3 regions of the Gordonia sp. SL306 genome follow, and region 3 is predicted to be linked to each of the others. Evidence: riboswitches for the same ligand, from Rfam matches in the RefSeq annotation. Region 3 holds a riboswitch; each other region holds the start of a gene.
What was found. A riboswitch is a leader RNA that binds a small molecule or an ion and turns the genes downstream of it on or off. The one in region 3 is predicted to bind thiamine pyrophosphate.
Positions count from the first base shown of each region.

Region 1 (5,015 bases), 1.7 Mb from region 3:
CGCGCCTGCCCGCCGCTAGGACGACGGGCCGACGGGCAGTCCCTGACCTGGGACTAGACTGGTGATGTCGCGGTTGCGGCGAGCACCCGGAAGGCCACCATCACCAATTCCCCCGCCCCGATCGACGTCCTCCGTGCACCCCAGCAGGAATCCCTTCACATCGCTGTGCGTGCGACGACCCCCGCCGAAACCAAGCCACGCGATCCCGATGTGGTCCGATTCAACGGCCGCCTCGCATTGGTGAACACGAGCACCACACCCCACGAAGCGATGGTCGAGGATCTTCTCTTCCTGCGTGACGTCCTCGACCGGGCCGAGATCGGCTACTTGCTGGTTCGCGGGAACGATGAACGTCCCGTGCTGGCGATCGACTGGGCGCTGCGCAAGCGCTTCAGGTCGGCGTTGGCCACAGCGTGCGCGGATCATCCGTTCTATGCCAAGACCGTGGGTGCGGGACGGGCCAGGCCGGTCCTCGTCGCCGACGGCGCGTTGTCGACGCACCGCAAAGCCCGCGTGTTCCGCCTGTTCCGCCCACGCGTCCACCTCGCCAGCGGCATGACGTTCGGAGCGGCGACCGGAGTGCAGATCGAATTGTGGACGACGGCAGGCGACGATCTCCTGTTGCCCGTGGCCAATTCGTTGACACGACGAACGGTCTCGTCACGGGAGGCGGTACGCAGCGAGGTCGAGAGGTTCGGGCGCACGTGGCCGACATTCGAGAAGATGTTCGCCCACCAGGCCTCCGACGTCACGTTCGACATCGATCTGGTGTTCTCCTGGGTGGACGGGTCCTCGCAGGAATGGCAGGCTCAGCGCGCCAAGAGGATGCAGAGCCACGTGGTCGGCGAGGGTGACGATTCCGAGGCCCGGTTCCGCCAGATCGACGAGTTGCGGTATGCGCTGCGCAGTGTCCACATGTACGCCCCGTGGATCCGGAGGATCTTCATCGCCACGGACTCACCGAAACCTGCATGGCTTTCCGATGATCCGCGGGTGACGTTCGTGCGCAGTGAGGAGTTCTTCGCAGATCCGTCGGTCCTGCCGACCCACAATTCGCAGGCGGTCGAGTCACAGTTGCACCGCATTCCCGGTCTCGCCGAACACTTCCTGTACTCCAACGACGACATGTTCTTCGGTCGTTCCGTGAGCCCGCAGATGTTCTTCTCCCCCGGCGGAGTGAGCATGTTCATCGAGGCACCGATCCGAATCGGACTGGGCTCCAACAACGATCAGCGCAGCGGATTCGAGAATTCGGCGCGGGTGAATCGCGGGCTCCTCAGAGATCGGTTCGGCCTGGTCACCACCCGCCATCTCGAGCATGCGGCGACGCCCCTGCGCAAGAGCGTGATGGCGGAGATGGAGGCCAAGTTCCCGGCCGAGTTCGCGGCCACCGCGGCCAGCACCTTTCGGGCGGAGACCAACATCTCGGTCACCAACTCTCTCTATCACTATTACGCGCTCATGAGCGGCCGCGCGGTGGTGCAGCGCTCAGCCAAGGTCAAATACGTCGACACCACGTCGAAATCCGGCCTCCGACAGATGGATTCACTCCTGACGAAGCGGTCGATGGACTTCTTCTGCCTCAACGACGGCAGCACACCCGATGTCGACCTGGACGTGCGCGCCACGAAGGTCACCCACTTCTTGCAGAACTACTTCCCGATCCCGGCACCCTGGGAAGACGTCTGAGCGGCCGTCTCGAGCCGGGTATGCGGACGCCCGCCTCGTTCAGCCGCCGCTCGGTCTCGGCCGAGCTCACATATTCACCGACCGTGTCGTAGTCGCCGACCGGGGCCACCGAGTGAACGACGGTTTCCGGATAGACGTGCACCAGATTGAAGCCCTGGGCTCCGTTACGGCCACGCAACGCCCCCGCCGGGCCGGTGAGATCCTGCGTGTAGCAGGTGGCCGACGCGACCGAGACGGGAATACCGGCAAACATCGCGGTCGTCGAGTAGTGCAGGTGGCCGGCGAGGATGGAGCGCACGTCGCTGCCCCTCAGAACGTCGGCGAGTCGGTGCTGGTCGCGCAACTCCACCAGAACCGCGAGGTCGAGTACATACGGGACCGGCGGATGGTGCATGGCCAGGATGGTGCCGTGTGGCGCGGGCACCGAGAGTTCGGCCGCAAGCCACTCCAGTTGATCCTCGGCGATTTCGCCATGATGGCTCCCCGGCACCGAGGTGTCGAGAGCGACGAGACGGAGACCGTCGATGTCGTAGACACGATCGATCGGTGCCACCGAGGGCGCCTCGCCGAGAAGCTCCGACCGGAAATGCGCTCGATCATCGTGGTTTCCGATAGACCAGATGACCTGCGCACCAATGGATTCTGCGACTTCGTCGACAATCGACCGCAACTTCCGATAGGCCGCGGCCTCTCCCCGATCGGCGAGGTCGCCGGTGAACAGCAGCGCATTGGGGCGCACATGCGAAGCCTCGACTTCGGCGAGGATCTGCCGCAGTGTCACCTCGCTGTCGACCGCACCGTACAGCGGGCCGGCATCGCCGACCAGATGCGTGTCACTCAGGTGCAGGATCAGGTGCGACGGATGGGGGTACTCCGACATCCGGATACCGTCTGGACCCCTGTTGCTCATCGGTCTCCTGCTTCCGCCCGCCCGATGTGCAGAGCCCGATTGGGCGCCTGCCTGTGTCCAACCCTAGACGTGTGTGCCTGCGTCGGGTGCTCGCGCGGGCGCATGATCTGATGAAACACGACACGGGGTGCCGCACCGGCGGCTGAGACCACACCCGCCGAACCTGTCCAGTTAGCACTGGCGAAGGGATGTCCACATGAATGCGCTCGCTCCTGCACTCTCCGAGCAGATCGTCCTGGTCACCGGCGGCGCCCGGGGCCTCGGCGCCGCGATCACCAAAGCTTTTGCCGCACAAGGTGCCCGGCTGGTCATCAATTTTCACCGCAGCGCCTCGGCCGCGGCCGAGCTCGTCGATGAACTCGGTGGCGCGGGGCGGGCGGTGGCCCTGGGCGCCGATGCGACCGACCGCGACGCGGTGTTCGACCTCGTCGCACGGGCCCGCGAACACTTCGGCGCGCCGGTCTGCACCGTTGTCAACAATGCGCTGGCCGACTTCTCGTTCAACGGCGACGACCGCGCCAAGCCCGACACCATCGACTGGCCGGCCTTCGACGCCCAGTTCCGGGGAACCGTCGCGGCCGCGCTCAACACCACGCAGGCGGTCCTCGGCGACATGCGGTCGGCCGGATTCGGCCGCATCGTCAACATCGGCACCAACCTGGTGCAGAATCCCGTCGTCCCCTATCACGACTACACCGCCGCGAAGGCCGCACTTCTCGCACTGACCCGAACGCCCTCCGCGGACCTGGGTCCCGACGGCATCGCCGTCAACATGGTGTCCGGTGGACTCTTGCGCACCACCGATGCCAGCGCCGCCACCCCGACTGCGGTCTTCGACGCCATCGCCGCGGGCACGCCCCTGCGAACAGTCACGACACCCGACGAATTCGCCGATGCCGTACTGTTTTTCGCGTCGCCGTGGTCGCGGGCGGTCACCGGTCAGAACCTTGTCGTCGACGGCGGATTGGTCAAGGACTAGCGCTACGGGCGCCGTTCACCCTCGGCCCGAACGCCTCGCCATCTCCTGCAACCGTGCGATGCGGTCGGGTGTCGGCGGGTGGGACGAGAACATCTTCGCGACGTTCCCGCCTCGGAACGGGTTGGCGATCATCATGTGCGACTGCGACTCGATCTTCGGGTCCGGTGGCAGCGGCGCCTGATCGATCCCGCCGCTGATCTTTGCCAATGCCGAGGCCAGGGCCAGCGGATCGCCGGTGAGTTCCGCGCCCGACTCGTCGGCCTGGTACTCACGCGAGCGGGACACCGACATCTTGATCAACGAGGCCGCCAGCGGCCCGAGCAGGCTGATCATCAGCACGCCCAGGATGCCGGGTCCGTTCCCGTCGCGGTTACCGCCGCCGAAGAAGAACGCGAAGTTCGCCAGGCCGGTGATGACCGACGCCATCGCACCGGCCACCGACGAGATCAGGATGTCGCGGTTGTAGACGTGCGACAGCTCGTGGCCGAGCACCGCGCGCAGTTCCCGCTCGTCGAGCAGACGCATGATGCCCGCGGTGCAGCAGACGGCGGCGTTCTTGGGATTGCGGCCGGTGGCGAACGCGTTCGGCGACTCGGTCGGGCTGATGTAGAGCGCCGGCATCGGCTGGCGGGCCGTCGTCGCGAGCTCGCGGACGATCCGGTACAGCACCGGAGCCTCGACCTCGGTCACCGGCTGCGCGTGCATCGACCGCAGCGCGAGCTTCGCCGAGTTGAAATAGACGTAGGCATTCATGCCGACTGCCGCCAGCACCGCCAGCAGCAAGATGGTCGGGCTGCGGAAGAGCGCCCCGATCCCGACGATGATCGCCGACATCAGCCCCATCAGGGCCGCCGTCTTCAGGCCATTGAAGTGCATCTGTCCCTCGTTCTGAGCATCCGACCCGGCGCCCGTCGCCAAGTCCTTCACATACCGAACGAACAGATGCGCGCCTGAGGTTCCCCGAGCTACCCGGTCCGGTCGATCGTGTACCGCACCAGCGACGACAACGCTGTGTGCGCGGGCCCCTCGGGCAATTGCGCGAGCTCGGCCTCCGCCTCGTCGGCGTAGGCGCGCAAACGGTCGTGCGCGGCCACCATGCCCGACGACGCGTTCAGCACCTCGATGGCCTCGGTGACCACCGCGTCGTCCGTGACCGGACGGGCCGCGCCGGTCTGCGGATCGCAGAGGAGCTCGCGTAGCCGCGTGGATGCCGCATCGTCGGCGCGCAGCGCGTAGAGCACGGGCAGGGTGTGCACGCCCTCACGCAGATCGGTGCCCGGCGTCTTGCCGGAGTCACCACTCGCCGAGCTGATGTCGATGATGTCGTCGGACACCTGGAAGGCGGTGCCGATGATGTCGCCGAGCCGCGACAGCCGCTCGATACGGTCGGGCGTCGCATCCGATGCCATCGCGCCGAACCGTCCGGCCGCCGCGATG
Region 1 is NZ_CP113063.1:1,244,876-1,249,890, forward strand. Features, by position in the region: gene OVA31_RS05580 (oxidoreductase) at 1-19, shown strand, start outside; gene OVA31_RS05585 (stealth family protein) at 271-1,689, shown strand; gene OVA31_RS05590 (phosphodiesterase) at 1,634-2,599, opposite strand; TPP riboswitch at 2,713-2,805, shown strand; gene OVA31_RS05595 (3-oxoacyl-ACP reductase) at 2,796-3,578, shown strand; gene htpX (zinc metalloprotease HtpX) at 3,594-4,454, opposite strand; gene OVA31_RS05605 (polyprenyl synthetase family protein) at 4,544-5,015, opposite strand, start outside.
Region 1: it holds a riboswitch for thiamine pyrophosphate, as region 3 does, so the genes downstream of both, OVA31_RS05595 (3-oxoacyl-ACP reductase) here and thiC (phosphomethylpyrimidine synthase ThiC) in region 3, are expected to answer to the same signal.

Region 2 (5,015 bases), 1.1 Mb from region 3:
GCGCGTTTGGTGGCGACCGACGTGAGGCCGACCATCTCGATCACCTCGTCGACCCGGCGCGCCGGGATACTGCTGGAGGCCGCCATCCACCGCAGATGCGACCTGGCGCTGCGATTGGGGTGCACCCATCCGGCGTCGAGCAGCGCACCGACCTGTCGCAGCGGATGGTCGAGTTCGCGATACGGGCGACCGTTGATGGTCGCGGTCCCCGAGGTCGGTCGGTCCAGTCCGAGCATCATGCGCATCGTCGTGGATTTGCCCGCCCCGTTCGGGCCGAGGAACCCTGTCACCACCCCGGGCCGGACGTTGAAGGACAGATCGTCGACGGCACGCGTCCGCCCGAAGTCCTTGGTCAGCTTCTCGACTGTCAGCACACCTCGACCATAGACATCTCCGCACTCACCGGGCGCACTCCGCACCGCCTGTCGTCATAGGGTGTGCCCATGGCGACGACGTTCACAGTGCTGCTCTGGCCGGTCACCGGCCACGAGTCGGAATTGCACGCCTACGAGGACGATGTCCTGCGATTGGTCGACGAGCACCGGGGTCGCGTGCTCACACGCCTACGCAACGTCGAGGGCGATGCCGACCATCCGCTCGAGACCCAGATCATCGAGTTCGCCGACGAGGCGGCCTTCGACTCCTACATGCAGGATTCACGCCGGCAGGCGATGGCGCGGCGTCGCGACATGTGCGTCGCGAAAACGCAGATGTGGCGGGTCGAATCCGCCTGACGCCCCGTCCATCGGGCGCAGTTTCTCGCCGACCGTGCGCAGTTTCTCGCCGACCGTGCGCCGCATGGTGGTCAGTCGCACACTCGACGCGATTCTGTGCACGATGGACGCCGATCTGTGCACGCTCGGCGAGAAATCGGGCCCGGTCGACGGGCTACGCACGCGCCGGCGACGACGCCTGGGCCCAGAACCGCTTGGGCATCCGGCCCGCGCCTGCGGCGTACCGTCCGGCGATCACGGCGTGTCGCATCGCGGCCGCCATCCGCTCCGGGTCGTCGGCGCGGGTGACCGCCGACGCGAGGAGCACCGCGTCACAACCGAGTTCCATCGCCAGCGCCGCGTCGCTCGCGGTGCCGATACCGGCGTCAAGTACCACCGGAACCCGGGCCGCCTCGACGATCATCTCGATGTTGTGGGGATTCGCGATGCCGAGGCCGGTTCCGATCGGCGAGCCCAGCGGCATGACGGCGGCCACCCCGAGATCCTGCAGTCGCGCGGCGAGGACCGGATCGTCGTTGGTGTAGGCAAGCACTGCGAATCCGTCGTCGACGAGAGCCCTTGCCGCATCGACCAATTCGATCGGATCGGGCAGTAGCGTGCGCTCGTCGGCCACCACTTCGAGCTTCACCCAATGGGTTTCGACGGCCTCGCGCGCGAGTTGCGCGGTCAGCACCGCCTCGGCGGTGGTGTGGCAGCCGGCGGTGTTGGGCAGGATCGCGATGTCCAGACGTCGGAGCATCTCGATCATCCCGGTCCGGGACTCGGGACTCACCCGCCGCAGCGCCACGGTGGTCAACTCGGTACCCGACGCCACCAGAGCCCGTTCCAGCACAGCGAGATTGGTGGCACCGCCGGTGCCCATGATCAGGCGCGACGTCAACTCGCGGTCGGCGATCCGCAACGGTGCGTCGGCGGCCATGGCCGCGATCGGGCTATCCACCCTGCACCGCCGTCACGATCTCCACACTCGCGTCGTCGCGAAGCACTCGATCCCACCGGCCACGAGGGACCACCTCGCCGTCGATCGCGACCGCGATCCCGCGATCGGGTAGACCCAGTTTCGCGACCAGATCCCCGATCGATGCGTCGGGTGCGAGATCGGTCGCCTCGCCGTTGACCACAATCGTCATGATGGCTCCACTCCTTCCGTGGTGCTGCCGAGTTCGCCCGCAGCGACCCATCCATCCGTCAGCAGTTCGAGAACCTTGTCGGCGGTGTAGGGCGCCAACAGGATTCCGTTGCGGCCGTGCCCGGTCGCCACGACCGCCCGGTCGTCGACGCGCCGGATGATCGGCAGCCCGTCGGCGGTACCGGGCCGCAGACCCGCAGCGGCCTCGGCGAGCTGGTAGGTCCGCAAACCCGGCATCAGGTCGACGGCATCGGCGAGCAGATCGCTCACACCACCGACCTCGGGCGCCGGCTCACTCTCGTCCAGCGGCTCGTATTGGGTTGCGCCGACGACGACCCCGTCGTCGCGGGGTACGAGATAGACCTGCCGACCATGCATCCGGGCGCGGATCACGCGGGAGGGCTGGGCCACCGACCATCGCGTCCGACGCAGCCGCAGGATCTCGCCCTTCGCCGCGTGGAGTGCCACGTCGGGGACCAGCGAGCGTGTGCCCAGGCCTGCCGCGACCAGGATCTGGTCGGCGTCGACGTCGTCGAGATCGGTCACTCGCTCGTCGACGAAGCGCACTCCCGTCCCGACGAGGGCCTCGCGAAGTCGGGCCAGCAGCCGGCGATTGTCCACCGCGCCCTCCCCGACCGCCAGGTATCCGCTGTGCAGGCGTGAGCTCAGTCCCGGTTCGCGTCGACGGATCTCGGCGAGGTCGACCCGCCGCAGATCATCCTGCGAGCGGGGCGCGCGGGACCAGACGAACTCGGCGAGGTTCGCGAGATACTCGGCGTCTGCCGACGACGCTGCCACGAACAACGACTCGGTGGCGGCCATCACCGTCGGATCGCCCAGACGCGCCACCAGATCCGGCCAGCGTCGCACCGATGCCGCCGACAGCGCGAGCAGATCGTCCTCGCCGGGGTGACCTTCGCCGAGGGAGCCGAGCATGCCGGCGGCCACCCAGGCCGCCCGATCGGCGGTGCCCGCATCGTGGACCCTGACCCGGTGGCCTGCGTCGACCGCGGCGAGCGCACACGTCAGCCCGATGACGCCGCCGCCGACGACGGCGAGTGTCGGGCCAGGTCGGTCGATACTCAAGGGGTGACATCCTTCCTTCGCCGGCATTACCCGGATCAGGTCAAACGGTCAGCGGGGGTTCGGCCCGCACTCTCAGCCCGTCGTACCCCGGGCTCCCGTGTCTCGACGTCTAGCCTACCGTTGCGTCCGTGACACCGACTCGAGGCCCGAGATCCGTCCGCCTGTCATCGGCCCGGGTGTATCTGTGCACCGACGCCCGGCGCGAACGTGGCGATCTGATCGAGTTCGTCTCCGCAGCACTCGCCGGTGGTGTCGACATCGTGCAGCTACGCGACAAGGGATCGCCCGGTGAGGCGCGGTTCGGCACGCTGGAGGCCCGCGAGGAACTCGAGGTCCTCGCCAGGCTCCGCGAGGTGACGCGTCGGCACGACGCGCTGCTCGCCGTCAACGACCGTGCCGATGTCGCCGTCCTCGCCGATGCCGACGTACTGCACGTCGGTCAGGGTGATCTGCCCGCCGCCCGCGCCCGGCAGATCACCGGTCCCGACGTCGTGATCGGGCTGTCCACCCACGACGAGGTACAGATGCGGGCTGCGGTCGTCGACGACGACGTCGACTATTTCTGCGTCGGACCATGCTGGCCGACTCCGACCAAACCGGGCCGGGTCGCACCGGGACTCGATCTCGTACGGGCAGCGGCGGACGTCGATCCGCCCAAGCCGTGGTTCGCGATCGGCGGCATCGACACCGCTCGACTGCCCGAGGCCCGGGCGGCCGGTGCGGGTCGCGTCGTGGTCGTCCGGGCGATCACCGCCGCCGACGACGCCCGGGACGCCGCGGCGCAGCTCCGGACCGCGCTCACCCGCTGACGTCCGAAAGCCGGTTGCCGCGCCCCGGCGGGCGGGTCTATCGTTGTCGACATCATGTTGTGCATGAAGAGCATTCTCGTAACCCGCCGCAGCGGGGTCTGATCGACCGACCCCCCGCTGCGGGGTCGTTGCGCTCTCTGCTCGTCGGTCATCTTTCCTTCGACCGAAACGTAGACACGAGATGCACAGCCTTCATCTTTCTCAGCAACCCTGTTCGTGTGATGCACCCGATCCGTTCGCGCCCGACCCGTTCGCTCGCCGATTCGGATGCGACCTGCCCCGAGGCATGCGTGAGGAGGCAGCCGACATGACGTGGCAAGGATTCACCGACCGATACGCACCCACCGGCGCCATCCGGCTGGGCTCGCTGCGCATCGAGACCGGACGAGAGGACATGGTCACCTGCCACGCGACCATCGCCTTCGCCGACCGGATCATGTCACTGCAGGCCAGCGCCGTCGGACCGATCGGTGCGATGACGTCGATGCTCCACGACATCGGAGCGCCGATCCAGATCGTCAGCCTCCACCAACGCGAGGTCGGCGGCACCGTGACGACATTCCTGCTGTGTGAGTCCGACGACCGGCAGTGCTGGGCCTACGGCGACGGCGCCACGGGCGACGAGGCCAACGTCAACGCTCTGATCGCCGGCGCCAACCGGTTGCGGGACCCGATCAGCTCTGGGGCTATCAGCTCTGGGGGTCGAGAGCGCTGATGCGCTCTCGCAGTCCCGGCCACGCGTTCCCGAACGCCGGGTGCAGAGGCAGTTCCGCCACGTCGTTCTCGGGGACCCAGCGCAGTTCGGCGGATTCGAAATTGGCCACGGTGCGCACCGGCTCGTCGATATCCGCGATGACCGTGGTGTACGTCCAGCCGCTCGGCGCCTGATGGGTGACGAGCGCGGCAACCACGTGCAGGTCGTCTCCGCCGACACCGGCCTCCTCATGCGCCTCGCGGACGGCCGTGTCGATCGCGCTCTCGTGCGAATCGCGCGCGCCGCCGGGGAGCCCCCATGTCCCGCCCTGATGGGACCACACCGCACGATGCTGCAGCAGGATCGCCGTGGAACCGTCCGGCAGAGGTGCCCGCAACAGCAATCCGGCCGCCCCGTGGCGCCCCCAGTAGCGCGAACCGTCCGGATCGATCACCCATCCGTCGCCGTCTCCGCGCACCCTGCCTCCTGCCGTCGGTTTCCCGCCCAGTGACCCAGACCCTCTCCACGGTATGTGAGTTGCGCGACACAGGCCAGGGAAAGCC
Region 2 is NZ_CP113063.1:1,883,736-1,888,750, forward strand. Features, by position in the region: gene OVA31_RS08590 (ABC transporter ATP-binding protein) at 1-374, opposite strand, end outside; gene OVA31_RS08595 (DUF1330 domain-containing protein) at 444-734, shown strand; gene OVA31_RS08600 (thiazole synthase) at 889-1,653, opposite strand; gene thiS (sulfur carrier protein ThiS) at 1,667-1,864, opposite strand; gene thiO (glycine oxidase ThiO) at 1,861-2,976, opposite strand; TPP riboswitch at 2,945-3,058, opposite strand; gene thiE (thiamine phosphate synthase) at 3,078-3,758, shown strand; gene OVA31_RS08620 (hypothetical protein) at 4,066-4,473, shown strand; gene OVA31_RS08625 (NUDIX hydrolase) at 4,448-4,930, opposite strand.
Region 2: it holds a riboswitch for thiamine pyrophosphate, as region 3 does, so the genes downstream of both, thiO (glycine oxidase ThiO) here and thiC (phosphomethylpyrimidine synthase ThiC) in region 3, are expected to answer to the same signal.

Region 3 (5,015 bases):
CTACCTTGCGCACCAAGGCAGGCTGGTCGACTTCATCAACCATCAGACCTTCTTTCCGTCTCGTCACGAGTTCCACGACTATCTCGAGTGGGCGGCGCAGTCCGTCGATGCCGACGTGCTGTACGGAACGAGTGCCATCGACGTCGAGATCGAGGACGATCACTTTGCGGTCCATCTCGACGGCAGGTATCCCGGCGTCCTCCGGGCTCGCAACCTGGTGGTCTCCACCGGGTTGTCGGCACGACTACCGGACGGGGTCTCGGCGTCGCGGCGCGTGTTCCACAACCACCGCCTGCTGAACCACCTGGAGGACATGCCACCGCTCCGGCACAACCGATTCGCGGTGATCGGAGCCGGACAGAGTGCTGCCGAGGTCGTCGAGTACCTCCACACCACATATCCGGAGGCCGAGGTGCACGCGGTCTTCGCGAAGTACGGATACACCCCCGCCGACGACAGCCCGTATGCCAACCGGATCTTCGACCCCGGCGCCGTCGACGATTTCCATTCGGCGCCGCCGGAATTCCGCCGCAGGCTGTTGGGTTATCACCGCGCGACCAACTACTCCGCGGTCGATCTCCCCCTGATCGAGGAACTCTACGGACGTGAGTATGCCGAGCGCGTGAGCGGGCACCGGCGACTCTTCATGCACGGTGCATCAGATCTGGCGGGAATCACCGAGACGCCCACGGGCGTCGATGTGACCGTGTCGCACGGACCGACCGGACTCACCGAAGTGTTGTCGTGCGACGCGGTGGTCTGCGCCACGGGCTTCCACCAGATGAACCTGCGGAGCTCCCTCGGCGGGCTCGCCGACCACGTCGTCACCGATCCCGAGGGTCCACGGGTCAACCGCGACTACCGTGTCGAGATGAACCGTGAGCTGCCGGGCGGCATCTACCTCCAGGGCGGCACAGAGCACACCCACGGGCTGTCGTCGTCGCTGCTGTCCAACGTGGCCGTGCGGTCCGGGGAGATCGTGCGCAGGATCGCCCGGGATCGCGTCGTCGCCCCGGCTCGCGACTGACGATCACGGTCGCGACTCAGGCGACCTTGGCAGCCGCCGCCGCCAGACGACTTGGCCCCAACTGTCAGTCAGGGCGCCCGTGAGTACCGGGCATTCGCCTAGGACTCCGGCGCGCCCGCTCGCCAGTACGCCTGTGCCTTCACACTCGACTTGCCCAGCCTGTAGTCGTTCTTGAACGAGGCCGATACCGCTCGGGTGGCCTTCATGTCGAGTGCGACCCAGCCGAAATGGCCCGTCGCGTCGAACGCCGCATCGCGAACGGCCTCGACCAGGGCATCTCCACCGCGGTCCCGCTTGATCCAGTTGATGGTGTCCTGGTCGCGAAGCCGCAACGGCAGCGACTTGTCGGACTCGTGCGCGTACTCGAACCAGACGGTGGCAGCGGTGGACGGATTCGGCGACGCCGAGATCGCGTCGAGCAGCGAGTTGATCGCGGGCAACGCGGCCGTGTCCCCGGCTATCAGCCAGCCGGCCGGTGCGGGCTCCGGAATGGCGAACTTGGACCCCATGAACGTCGACGAGATCGTGTCCCCGGGTTCCGCGGCCTCAGCCCAGCGGGTCGCCGCGCCGTCGTGGATCGCGAACTCGAGGTAGAACGAATCGGTCGCCGGATCCGGGTCGACCAGGGTATAGGCGCGCTGATGCAGCTTGCCGTGCTTGTTCTCGAACCAGATCCGGACCCACATGGTCGGGTGGACCGGACGGTCGGTGAGCAGGCCACCCCCGGTGAACCCGAGTCGGATGTACTCGTCGGTCACCTTCTCGTTGCTCGTGACCGTGAGCTCGTAATCGTCAGCGCCCAGCAGTTTGAGGACGGTCCCCTGCCAGCCGCGCGACTTCGTCTTCGTCATTTCCGCCATCTGGACGACCCCTCCTCGGAGAACAGCACAGCAATCACTGTCAGGGTAGCCTACGCTAATTATCTCGCCCACCCCTCAGGCGGAGGATCACGCGGGCGCGAGCGGCACCAGACCGGGATGGGCGTCGAGGTAGCTCTTGGTGAACGAGCACACCGGCCGCAGTCGGGCACCTTGGGCGCGGACGTAGTCGACGGCACCGCGCATCAGACGCGTGCCGAGTCCGTGACCGGTGTATTCGTCGTAGAGAACGGTGTGCAGGATGGTGATCGTCCGTTTGCCGTCCACGCAGTCGGTGCTGTATCCGAGGACGCCGACCAGGTCGCCGGCCACCCACAGCTCGAAGCGCTCCCGGACCGGGTTGTGCACGACCTGCGATATCTGCTGCAGGATTGCCTGCGCAGACTGCGGTGGCCGATATCGATGTTTCCGTTGCATGAGCCCCTCCGGCGCATCACGAGGGAACCCGATGACAGGACTCCCCTTCCCACCAGCGAGCTCGGGAACCGTTCTGTGATCCCGGTCACACACCCTACCCTACGATCCCGTAGGTATCGGGAAACCGGCGAAGGTTTTTCGCGTTGGTAAGCATCCGTGGCGCGAGTGTCACTGGTCGCCGTCGCCGGTCGGCACGTAGGGTGTCGGATAGGCCGATCGGCCGCACAATTGCACAACGCGGGGGCTCCCACGATCACCGGGGGCTGAGATGGCGACAGGCGGTCGCCGACCGCCCGAACCTGTCCGGATAATGCCGGCGTAGGGAGCCATCATGGGAACACCTGTATCCGAATCCGTCGTGACCACCGGTCCGATCGAGGGCAGCCGTAAGCACTACCGCGAACTCGATCACCTGCGGATTCCCCAGCGGCGCATCGAACTCACCAACGGTGAGCACCTCGACGTCTACGACACGTCCGGCCCGTACACCGACGCGACCGCGACGATCGACGTCGAGCGCGGACTGACACCCACCCGGGATTCCTGGCACCGTCCGGCAGCGATCGACGGTGCATCGACCCAGCTCGCGTGGGCACGTGCAGGCATCGTCACCGACGAGATGCGGTTCATCGCCGCTCGCGAGGGCGCCGACGAGGAGCTCGTCCGCCACGAGGTCGCCGTCGGCCGAGCTGTGATCCCGGCCAACCATCGTCACCCGGAATCCGAGCCGATGATCATCGGCAAGGCGTTCGCGGTGAAGGTGAACGCCAACATCGGCAACTCCGCGGTCACCAGCTCGATCGCGGAGGAGGTCGAGAAGATGGTGTGGGCCTCGCGCTGGGGAGCCGACACGATCATGGACCTGTCCACCGGCAAGGACATCCACACGACCCGCGAGTGGATCCTGCGGAACTCGCCGGTTCCGGTGGGCACCGTGCCGATCTACCAGGCGCTCGAGAAGGTCAGCGGCGACCCCACCAAGCTGACGTGGGAGATCTACCGCGACACCGTGATCGAGCAGGCCGAACAGGGCGTCGACTACATGACCGTGCACGCGGGAGTGCTGCTGCGTTATGTGCCGCTGACGGCACGCCGGGTCACCGGCATCGTCTCGCGCGGCGGATCGATCATGGCCGCCTGGTGCCTCGCGCACCACGAGGAGTCGTTCCTCTACACCCATTACGACGAGCTGTGCGAGATCTTCCGACGCTACGACATCACCTTCTCCCTGGGCGACGGTCTGCGGCCGGGATCGATCGCCGACGCCAACGACGAGGCGCAGCTCGCCGAGCTCCGGACGCTCGGCGAGCTGACGAAGATCGCGAAATCGCATGGCGTGCAGGTGATGATCGAGGGTCCCGGCCATGTCCCGATGCACAAGATCGCGGAGAACGTGCGGCTCGAGGAAGAGCTCTGCGAGGAGGCGCCGTTCTACACACTCGGTCCGCTGGCGACCGACATCGCGCCCGCCTACGACCACATCACCTCGGCGATCGGCGCAGCACTCATCGCGCAGGCCGGAACCGCGATGCTGTGTTACGTCACGCCGAAGGAGCATCTGGGACTGCCGAACCGCGACGACGTGAAAGTCGGTGTGATCACCTACAAAATCGCCGCCCACTCCGCCGACCTCGCCAAGGGCCACCCCGGAGCGCAGGAACGTGACGACGCGTTGTCCAAGGCACGCTTCGAGTTCCGTTGGACCGATCAGTTCAACCTCGCGCTCGATCCGGACACCGCCCGCGAGTACCACGACGAGACGATGCCCGCAGAGCCGGCCAAGACGGCTCATTTCTGCTCGATGTGCGGACCGAAGTTCTGCTCCATGCGGATCTCCGCGGACGTCCGCACCTACGCCGAGGAGAACGGGCTCGTGACGGCCGAGGACATCGACCGCAAGATCGCCGAGGAGATGGCCGCGAAGTCGGCGGAATTCGTCGAGGCAGGAAAACATGTCTACCTGCCGCTCGAGGCGACGACCGGAGGTTCTGCCGCCAGATGAGTGACGATCTCGGACTGCCCACCGCCGCACCGGGTGTCACACCGGCGCGCGTCCTGACGATCGCGGGGTCGGACTCGGGCGGCGGTGCCGGCATCCAGGCCGATATGCGCACCTTTGCGTTGCTCGGCCTGCACGCGTGTGTGGCGGTGACCGCGGTGACCGTGCAGAACTCGTTGGGAGTCCAGGGATTTCAGGAAATCGAGCCGGAGACGGTCGCCGCGCAGATGCACAGCGTGGTCACCGACATCGGGGTCGGGGCAGCCAAGACGGGCATGCTCGCGTCGGCGCCGATCATTGAGGCGGTGGCCGGCGCGTGCATCGACCTGGACATCGGACGCGACGGCGGTGTCCCGCTCGTCGTCGACCCGGTGTGCGCGTCGATGCACGGCGATCCGCTGCTGGCCACCGAAGCCCTGGACACGTTGCGGTCGAAGCTGATCCCGCTGGCGACGGTCGTCACGCCGAACCTCGACGAGGTCCGCCTGATCACCGGGATCGACGTGGTCGACGCGACGTCCCAGCGCGCGGCGGCCCAGGCCCTGCATGACCTCGGAGCGCAGTGGGCTCTGGTGAAGGGCGGACACCTGCGATCGTCCGAGCACAGTCCCGACCTGCTGTTCGACGGCGACGAGTTCCATGAGTTCGTCCACCCGAGGATCGCCACGACCCACGATCACGGGGCTGGCGACAC
Region 3 is NZ_CP113063.1:2,985,302-2,990,316, reverse strand. Features, by position in the region: gene OVA31_RS13665 (lysine N(6)-hydroxylase/L-ornithine N(5)-oxygenase family protein) at 1-1,027, shown strand, start outside; gene OVA31_RS13660 (siderophore-interacting protein) at 1,126-1,887, opposite strand; gene OVA31_RS13655 (GNAT family N-acetyltransferase) at 1,975-2,322, opposite strand; TPP riboswitch at 2,550-2,664, shown strand; gene thiC (phosphomethylpyrimidine synthase ThiC) at 2,654-4,324, shown strand; gene thiD (bifunctional hydroxymethylpyrimidine kinase/phosphomethylpyrimidine kinase) at 4,321-5,015, shown strand, end outside.